DNA from 3 places in the Polycladomyces abyssicola genome. Region 1 is predicted to be linked to each of the others. Evidence: riboswitches for the same ligand, from Rfam matches in the RefSeq annotation. Region 1 holds a riboswitch; each other region holds the start of a gene.
What was found. A riboswitch is a leader RNA that binds a small molecule or an ion and turns the genes downstream of it on or off. The one in region 1 is predicted to bind cobalamin.

Region 1 (3,250 bases):
ACTGGGGAATAAGTCCACTCCTTTTTTATATGGAGGAAGTGATATGTCCAAAAAAGCCCAAAAGGGTTATAAGGGAATTGGAATGGACGGTCCCATTGCCACGTGGTACGCGAAAAGTACTCAGAACAACATTGAGGAATACAAAAAAGATGCGGAAAAGGTGGCTGCATGTGTCCCGGAAGAAGCCGCTGTTCTTGAGCTTGCCTCTGGCCCGGGATACTTGTCGATCGAACTTGCAAAACTCGGTAATTACAAAATAACCGGTTTGGACATCAGTAAAAAGTTTGTGGAAATTGCGCGGGAGAAAGCCAAAGAAGCGGGTGTGGAAATTGACTTTCGTCAAGGGGATGCTGCCCGAATGCCCTTTGATGATCAAACATTTGATTTTATCGTCTGTCGAGCGGCCTTTAAAAACTTTTCACAGCCCGTCGCTGCCCTTGACGAGATGAATCGAGTGTTGAAGGACGGCGGAAAAGCTGTGATCATCGATTTACGGGGAGATGTTTCCCCGGAAGCAGTGGACAAACACATAGAAGAGGAGTTGGGTTTGACAGGATTTCAATACCTCCTGACAAAATGGATATTTCGATTGATGCTCATCAAACGGGCTTATACGAAAGAGGAGTTTAGGCAGTTGGTATCAAAGAGTAAATTTCAGACATGCAAGATTCAAGAGGATACGATCGGATTGGAGGTATGGCTTGAGAAGTGACTATCAGTTTACGCGTGATTCGGTCGACATGCTGGTCCCCTAAGGGGGCTTTTTTTCTTGACCTTCCAGTAACTAGATGCATTCGGGGCATGGTGAAGGAGATCGAGATGATTGCTGGAAATAGAAAACACAAGTTGTAGTATTGATCATAAAAGACTCATACAAGGTATGGTGTTTGAATAGATCCCCCGTCATTCATTTTTCGTCTGTTTTTGGCAGATAAAGAAGTTAGACAATGGGAAAACCGATAAGATACAATGAACCTACTTTTGGACAACGACATACCGTGGGAAAAGGTGGAGTGGTTTGTCCACTCCCGAAGAGGGAAGCCGGTGAAAATCCGGCGCGGTCCCGCCACTGTGAATGGGGAGCCGGGCCGTTTGTCACTATCGAAAGACGGGAAGACACGGCCATCAGGGGGCCGGGGGATGTAGCGAAACAGGAGCGAGTGGGAAACAAGATTCCCGGCATCAACCTGTTTTCGAGACATCCACCAGCAGCCCCCCATGCGATGATCCATGAGCCAGGAGACCTGCCTTTTCCGACAACACCGTTGACCTACGAGGATAGGGAGGTGTTTGATGTGCCGCGTGTCGCGATCGGTGTGATCGGCTTGTGCGGGTCGTGCCGTTTTTGTGTTCACGGCTGGATTGGTGTCCCATCAAACACTTCCCTTGTTAGGGAAGTGTTTTTATTTTATCCGCATCTGAAATGGAGAGGGTGCTTGTAGATGGTACAAGTAGAGATGAAGAAAGAATTGGACTGGGAGTCGCTCGTTCGCTCGGTGTGCCTAGAGACGGGGGATCTCGATGCCCAATCACTGATCGTCGTTGCCCGAGCGTAGCTGCGGGAAGGGATGTCGGAGCGGGAGATCCTGCGCACTTTGGCGCAAACGGCGGTGGAACAAACCAGCGTAGAACAACCGGGCTGGCAGTTTGTCGCCGCCCGTTTGCTGGCAGAGGAATTGTATCGTGCGGCGGCGCACAACCGGGGATATGACCGTAAACAGCGGGCATATGGCGATTTTTACGACCTGCTCCAAAAGTTGACGGCGAAAGGGTTGTACGGTTCTTATCTGATGGAACACTACACCGAGACGGAAATCCGTGAGCTGGAAGCCTCAATTCGTCCGGAGCGAGACCGGTTGTTTCATTACATCGGATTGAAGATTTTGGCGGACAGGTATCTCGTGCGGGATTATGACGGTGCGGTGATGGAGTTGCCGCAGGAGCGGTTTATGGTGATCGCGATGCATCTGGCGATGAAAGAGAAAGACCGGTTGACGTGGGCCAAACGGATGTACGATGTGTTGTCCCGGTTGGAAGTAACGGTGGCGACACCGACGATGAGCAATGCGGGGCGGCCGTTGCACCAGCTCTCTTCCTGTTTCATCGATACCGTGGACGATACGCTGTGGTCTATTTACAATACCAACACCGCCACCGCCCAGGTGTCCAAACACGGCGGCGGTGTGGGCATTTATCTGGGAAAAGTTCGCTCCAAAGGGTCCAAAATTCGCGGGCACAAAGGCGCTTCCGGCGGTGTTATCCCCTGGGTGCGCAATTTCAACAATACTGCCGTGGCGGTGGATCAACTGGGTGTGCGTAAAGGGGCGTTCGCCATCTATTTGGACGTGTGGCACGCGGACATCCTGGACTTTTTGAACCTGAAAACCAACAACGGGGACGACCGGTTAAAAGCGCACGACATCTTTCCCGGCGTATGCATTCCCGACCTGTTTATGCGTCGGGTGAAAGAACGGGGTATGTGGTACCTGTTCGACCCGCACGAAGTGCGTGAAGTGATGGGGTTCAGCCTGGAAGACTCCTGGGGAGATGAGTTTGAACGGCGGTATGAGGCGTGTGTCAACCATCCTGAACTGAGCCGTAAGGAAATCCCGGCGATTGAAGTGATGAAGCGTATCATGGTGAGCGCCTATGAAACCGGGACACCGTTTCTGTTCTTCCGCGATACGGTCAACCGACTCAATCCCAACAAACACAAGGGAATGATCTATTCTTCCAACTTGTGCACGGAGATTTGCCAAAACATGTCCCCGACCGAGCTGATCAGTGAGGAGTTGGAGGACGGTGTCATCGTCACTAAGCAAAAACCGGGGGACTTCGTCGTCTGTAACCTGTCGTCTATCAATTTGGGACGGATCACAGACCTGGCGGATTTGGCGCGTATCATCCCGGTCCAGATGCGCATGTTGGACAATGTGATCGATCTCAACCTGTATCCGGTAAAACAGGCGGAAGTGACCAACCGCAAGTACCGGGCCGTCGGATTGGGTACGAGCGGATACCATCAATACTTGGCACAGAAAGGGATCGATTGGGAATCGGAAGAACATCTGGCCGAAGCGGATCGGTCGTTTGAGGAGATCGCTTATCAGACGATCCGGGCCTCGATGGAACTGGCCAAGGAAAAAGGAGCGTATCCGGCATTTGAAGGAAGCGAGTGGCAGACAGGCGCGTTCTTTGACCGGTGCGGTTACACCGGAGAGCGTTGGCAAACACTGCGGGAGGAAGTGAG
Region 2 (3,250 bases), 1.2 Mb from region 1:
CCGTTTCAGGTCATCGGAGAACAGGTCGACACGGGCAACGCTGTTCCACAACACGACAGCCCCGATCTCCGGATGATCCATCGCGAAGATCAGGCTGTTCCCTCCGCCGCGACTGTGCCCGACCAGGGCGATTTTATCAGTGTCCATTGCTTCACGCAAAGGCACATTTCCCTGTAACAGCCGATCCAGGAGGTATGCCAAGTCCTCCTGTTCACGGGAATACGTATTACGAGCGAACTTGTCCAGTTCATCGAATTCTTCCAGATTTTCACCCACTCCGTTCATGGAGAAATTGAAGGTGATGACGGCAAACCCCCGGTCTGCCAGTACACGGGCAGCATGCGGGAAAAAGCCCCAGTTTTTGAATCCCTTAAAACCGTGGCACATAATGACAACCGGGAGCGGCGACTTGGTCGTTGCGGCATAAACGTCTCCACGGATGATGCGGTTTTCCTTTCCCAAATCCCATGTGAAGGTCTGATGTTCCATCTATTGCGGCGCAAATGGTAGAATTGCGCCTGCACCCTCCTTTCCGTGATCGGGTTCCCAGGGCGTTTCTGGCAAACACTGACCACATTCTTTTCCCGACTCGGTCCACCTGCACCTGCAAGGAAGCAGATCACGGCCGTTCCGACCCAGTGAGAGCCAGATGTGGGCAAAGTACGCTTCGCATGGAGGAATTTGCTCGCGATTAAATTCTGCGCTTTCCGGGTCTTCGCTTTGTCGGGGCTTGGTAAGTCGCCATGAAAAAAACATGTGCCTCAGTTACAGAATGATGATACACGCCCTGACAAACTTGATTTCGCATCAAAGCTGTCGTTTTCCTCTTTCCCGTGACGACCGTTCTCTAAACAAAGGGGATGGTCAGAAATCCGACAAAGTGTTAAAATTCGGGTAGATTGCAAACCGACAAGTGAATAGGCGAAAAGGTCCTTTATCCAAAAGGGATAAAGGTGAAAAGGGAAGACCGGTGCAAATCCGGCGCGGTCCCGCCACTGTGAGTGGGGAGCGCGGTCGCACGATGCCACTGTCCCCAAGGGGATGGGAAGGCGCGGCCGAATGCGGTGATCCACGAGCCAGGAGACCTGCCTTTTCGCGGTCACTTGCGATTCTCCTTCGGGGTGTGAGGAGGAGCGCAACACTCGCGTGCGCGTTTTCCAGCATGCGGTATGCGCGAGAGGATTTCCCTGACCTCGATGGAGGCGGGGTTTTTTTATGTTGTGAAGGGAAGGAGAGAGACTGGATGAAGAAATGGTTTGGTTGGTTGTTGACGTTGTTGTTGGTAATGACGATGGGGGTGGCGGGCTGCTCTCAGTCGCCCCAACCGCACGCGGATCATGACGGAAAACAGGGTGCTTACCCGGTTACCCTCAAGGATGCATCCGGGCAGAGCGTAACGATCAAGCGGGAACCCCAGCGCATCGTTTCATTGGTCCCCAGCACCACGGAAATCGCGTTTTCATTGGGTCTGGACAAAAAGATCGTTGGCGTTTCATCTCTGGACAATTATCCGGCGGGTGCGGCGAAGAAGGAAAAAGTGGGAGATTTGAAGATTAATGTGGAAAAAGTAGTGTCGCTGAAGCCCGATCTGGTGCTGGCCAACCCGATAAACGGCCAGGATACGATCGGCCAATTGCGGAAACTGGGGTTAACGGTGCTGGTGGTGGACGGACAAAGCCTTAAAGGTGTAGAAGATTCGATTCTCTTGGTGGGCAAAGCGACGGGGGCCATGGACAAGGCTCGTCAGGTAATCGCAAAGATGGAACAGGAGAAAAACCATGTGACACAAAAAGTGGCTTCCATCCCGGCCGACAAGCGGGTTAAAGTGTGGATTGAGCTGGACCCGACACTGTTTACTGCCGGTTCGGGTACCTTTATGGACGAGCTGATTCGTTTGGCCGGAGGGAACAACGTGGCCGCAAGCCAAAAAGGATGGCCTCAAGTGTCGGCGGAGCAGGTCGTGAAATGGAATCCGGACGTGATCATCGCCACCTATGACACCGGCGGAAATAAAGTGGTGTCACAAATCGCCTCCCGCTCCGGATGGGCTGGGATCAACGCTGTGAAGCAAAAACGGATTGTCACGGTCAACCCGGATTTGGTCAACCGGCCCGGACCGCGGGTGACGCAAGGGCTGAAACAGATCGCGCAAGCGTTGTATCCGCAAGTGTTTAGTGCGAAACAGTAAGGGAAACATGATGCGGAGCAAAAAAGTATATTGGTTGGCGGGTCTGGCGGGACTGCTGACGTTGACGGTGGCCGTAGCCGTATCCGTCGGCAGTACGCCGATCCCGCTGGCGGATGTATGGCGGATTCTGGGGCGGGTGTTGCCCGGAGTCGGTTCGATGATTCAACCGCCGGGCGACACGTCTGTCGAGACGATTGTGCGATCCATTCGGTTACCGCGGGTTTTGCTGTCCGTACTGGTCGGAGCATCGCTTGCCATGGCGGGTGTCGTCTATCAGGCGTTGTTGCGTAACCCGTTGGCCGATCCGTACATTCTCGGCGTCTCTTCCGGAGCGGCCCTCGGGGCGGTCATTGCACTGTTGACCGGGTGGGGAGCGGCCTGGCTGGGTGGCTGGAACGTACCTGTCTTCGCATTTATCGGTGCAATGGTGGCATTGCTGGCCGTGTTGCAATTGGCCAGGGTCGGTTCGCAGATGCGGCCGGAGACACTCATCCTGTCCGGTGTAGTCGTACAGGCGTTTTTCGGTGCGGTACTCACGTTTTGCATCGCGTTGTCCGAAGAACAACTGCAACAGATCCAGAGCTGGCTGATGGGAAGTTTCGCCCTGCGGGAATGGGAACACGTTGCCGTGGTGGGTCCGTTTCTGGCCATCGGTACCGTGGTGTGCTGGTGGTTTAGCCGGGAGTTAAACCTGTTTGCGTTGGGCGATCGGGCAGCGGGGCATCTCGGCGTGTCCGTCGGGATGGTGCGCGGACTGTTGTTGGTGACGGCATCACTTGTTACCGCCGCAGCCGTGTCCGTATCAGGGACAATCGGGTTTGTCGGGTTGGTCGTTCCACATGTGATGCGCATATTGTGCGGTCCCGATCATCGTTGGTTGATTCCGTTGTCCTTGTTGGCAGGTGGGGTCTTTCTGACGGGTGCCGATCTGTTGGCCCGAGTGATGTTGGCGCCTCGTGAATTACCGATCGGGGTGGTGACTGCGTTTGTCGGCGCACCGTTTTTCGCATGGTTGTTGAGAAACCATCTCCGTTCCCGCAGAGGGGAGGGATCGTCATGTTA
Region 3 (3,250 bases), 1.0 Mb from region 1:
TTCCACACCTTCGCCCCGATGCCTTCCTTTTTCCACCAACACCTCGTACACCAGTCCGGCCATGCCGTACACGCCTGCATCTCCGCTGGAAATCACGGCCACCTTTTTTCCGCTCTCGGCCAGCTCGACCGCCGTCTGTGCCCGACTGACTTCTTCCGTCATGCCGGTTTGCACGATCTCCTGATTGTCCAACAAATCCCGGATGATGTCGACATAGGTGTTGTACCCGACGATCACATCGCTGTCGCTGAGTGCTTCCCGCGCCCGGTGCGTCATGTGGTCGAAATGACCCGGACCGAAGCCCACCACGTACAACTTGCCGCGGCCTTTCTCACTCATTTCCGCTTCCTCCTATCTTGCCGTGATGGATGGTTGTTCCCTCTCCGTGTTGCGTTTGCCGGAACACATCGGCACCGACGATCCATGTCGTTCGTAAAACGGACGAATCCACGCCACCGCTTTTTCCACATGGGACGGCATGACAGATCGGCTCCAGCATCTGCTGCCAAATCGCCCTCATCATCTGATCCATGAGTGATTTGGAACGTGAGATGTCACCCATTTGGAAAACCTGTCCGCTTCCAACCTACAACCCCCATCTCAATTGCCTCGCATCCCATAAGAGTGCCCCAGAAAAATGCTCCGCCACGACACGAATCATAAACTGCCTACTATACCAAAAAAAATAAAAGCACTTCCAAAATGGAAGTGCTTAAATCGCGCAGTTGTTATCCCTTAACCTAGCTAAATGCAGCGACTCCCGTCCGAGGGCCTGAAAAAGGTACACGATTCCCCAGGCGGGCTGCTTTCATTCAGCGGACAGTCGTCCAGCCCGATCTAAACACCTCCCTATCCTCGTAGGTCAACGGTGTTGTTGGAAAAGGCAGGTCTCCTGGCTCATGGATCATCGCGAAACCATACAGGGCCTTCCCATCGCACACTGGCGACAGTGACCGCAGTATCGCTCCCCATTCACAGTGGCGGGACCGCGCCGGATTTTCACCGGCTTCCCTCTTCGGGAGTGGGCGAACCACTCCACCTTTTCCCTTTCAATATGCAATTGTCAAAATCTCGATCAAAATCTCTCTTTATTGTATCGAATGAAAAAGAGAATAGCAACTCGGAGTTTTTGGTGTTGGCTTCTGTAGTTATCAACGTGCAACCTCCACATATACGTTTTTCGTCTAGGCCATCACTTTCTCCATGAGTTGCTGTTTTCTTCACCTGATACATGTAACCCTACAAAAGGACGATCAACTCTTGTTCGATAGGATACCCATGCAAAAATGAAAAGGAAGAGCAAAAAAATGATGATCCCCACCACTTCAAAATCCAATTCTGCCCAAGGGTTAAAGAATGTAAAGGCTTCGTAGAAAGAGACTCCATATGCTAAAAACACAATGATCCAACCCATCACTCTGGAGGCAGATTGCCCAAGTTTACTGGATTGGCGAAGTATTTTATTGGTAATCAAAGAATCAATGGTATCTGTGATCATCATCCCCATCATAAATGTGATTCCCAAGATGTAAGGCATATAGTTCGCGTTGTTGTTCGCTGCCAACACCCAGACGGACGCTTGACTAACGGTCTCTGATGCTAAAGCAAACAGTCCTCCAATCAATATAATGAGAAGTGGGTTGCTTGTTTCCTGTAATTTTTTCGGAATGAGTTTTCCTTTGATACCTTGAGGTCGATATTCGTCCTGATTCCCTAATCGCGTCTTTAACAGATTATTGATGTTTAATGTTCCAATCAGGAATAGGGACAAAATAGAAAACCATGTCACAAACAGGTCGACGTAATCCGGTAACCGAAAGTTCTGACTGATGTTTCCTAGAATAATCCCAATACTGGCTACTACTAAACCGTGTCCAAAGGAGAATAAGGTACCGACCCAACGCGCAATCGAACTTCCTTTACGCCAATTGTAGCGAGCCAAACCATCAATACAAGCTAAATGATCAGCATCCAAACCGTGACGAAGACCTAAAGTAAATACCAGTATGAGAAGAGATACGTTTTCCATCTTTTCTCTCCTTACAGAATATTCATTCAAAATTGTGACCTTAACCCTTCCATCCCCAAATACTGAAAAAATAAAAACACTTCCCGTTATGAGAAGTGTTTGATGATCACGTATCCACATACAAGTACACAAGAAGACTCACGGCCTATGCCAGGCCAATCGACACCAATTTGACGGCATGCGGCGTCATCAAACACCTCCCTATCCTCGTAGGTCAACGGTGTTGTTGGAAAAGGCAGGTCTCCTGGCTCATGGATCATCGCGAAACCATACCGGGCCTTCCCATCGCACACTGGCGACAGTGACCGCGGCATCGCTCCCCATTCACAGTGGCGGGACCGCGCCGGATTTTCACCGGCTTCCCTCTTCGGGAGTGGACGAACCACTCCACCTTTTCCCTTTCAATATGCAATTGTCAAAATCTCGATCAAAATCTCTATTTATTGTATCGAATGAAAAAGAGAATCGCAACTCGGAGTTTTTGTCATCAGGAATAACCCTCCCACAATCTACCACCCTTCGGCTTTGTCAGGGTGTATTTTTTCAATCACACTTTTTATCATAATTCATACTTGTCAAATCGGAATTAATGGATTATTCTTATACTAATTTATCCGTTGGGAGGTTTGATTTCATGCCTAAGATTACTTTTGTGTCTGATGTAAAATGGTCCGGTGAGGGAGTGCGCTCGGTGGCTGAGATCAACGGCAAACAGGTGATCATCGACGAGCCCCCGGCTTTAGGCGGAACGGATCAAGGGCCCAATCCGGTGGAACTCATCCTGGCTGCCCTGGGCGGATGCATTAATGTGCTGGTCTCTCTGTTTGCCAAACAGCACGGAGTAGAACTGAAAGGAAGCCAAGTGCATGTGGAGGGCGATTTGGATCCCGACGGTTTCATGGAAAAAGCCGATGTCCGCCCTGGCTTCCTGGAAGTCCGCTACCATATTCAAATTGACTCCCCGTCCGACCCGGAAAAAGTCCAAGCATTGATCGAACACGTAGAGCGGGTCTGCCCAGTGAAGGACACCTTACAGGGCGTGCCTACCGTGGCGGTGACGGGGCAGAAGACGTCATAATCCCAACGGAAAAACCACCCTCATTGTGGGTGGTTTTTCGTTTTCAGGAACTGTGTCCTGGAGAATGATCTACCGTGATTCCGGTATTACCTTGGATTCTTTTCGGTAAACTTCGAGCATATGATGGAAGATGTGCGGGGCGA

Region 2: it holds a riboswitch for cobalamin, as region 1 does, so the genes downstream of both, KI215_RS02275 (ABC transporter substrate-binding protein) here and KI215_RS12415 (ribonucleoside-diphosphate reductase subunit alpha) in region 1, are expected to answer to the same signal.
Region 3: it holds a riboswitch for cobalamin, as region 1 does, so the genes downstream of both, KI215_RS01630 (HoxN/HupN/NixA family nickel/cobalt transporter) here and KI215_RS12415 (ribonucleoside-diphosphate reductase subunit alpha) in region 1, are expected to answer to the same signal.

What each region holds. Positions count from the first base shown of each region.
Region 1 covers NZ_AP024601.1:2,465,125-2,468,374, reverse strand. The annotation lists gene KI215_RS12420 (class I SAM-dependent methyltransferase) at 44-712, shown strand; cobalamin riboswitch at 990-1,266, shown strand; gene KI215_RS12415 (ribonucleoside-diphosphate reductase subunit alpha) at 1,569-3,250, shown strand, end outside.
Region 2 covers NZ_AP024601.1:442,923-446,172, forward strand. The annotation lists gene KI215_RS02270 (alpha/beta hydrolase family protein) at 1-489, opposite strand, end outside; cobalamin riboswitch at 911-1,107, shown strand; gene KI215_RS02275 (ABC transporter substrate-binding protein) at 1,244-2,188, shown strand; gene KI215_RS02280 (FecCD family ABC transporter permease) at 2,196-3,250, shown strand, end outside; gene KI215_RS02285 (heme ABC transporter ATP-binding protein) at 3,245-3,250, shown strand, end outside.
Region 3 covers NZ_AP024601.1:305,116-308,365, reverse strand. The annotation lists gene cobJ (precorrin-3B C(17)-methyltransferase) at 1-339, opposite strand, end outside; gene KI215_RS01635 (hypothetical protein) at 332-562, opposite strand; cobalamin riboswitch at 866-1,058, opposite strand; gene KI215_RS01630 (HoxN/HupN/NixA family nickel/cobalt transporter) at 1,193-2,029, opposite strand; cobalamin riboswitch at 2,247-2,439, opposite strand; gene KI215_RS01625 (OsmC family protein) at 2,664-3,107, shown strand.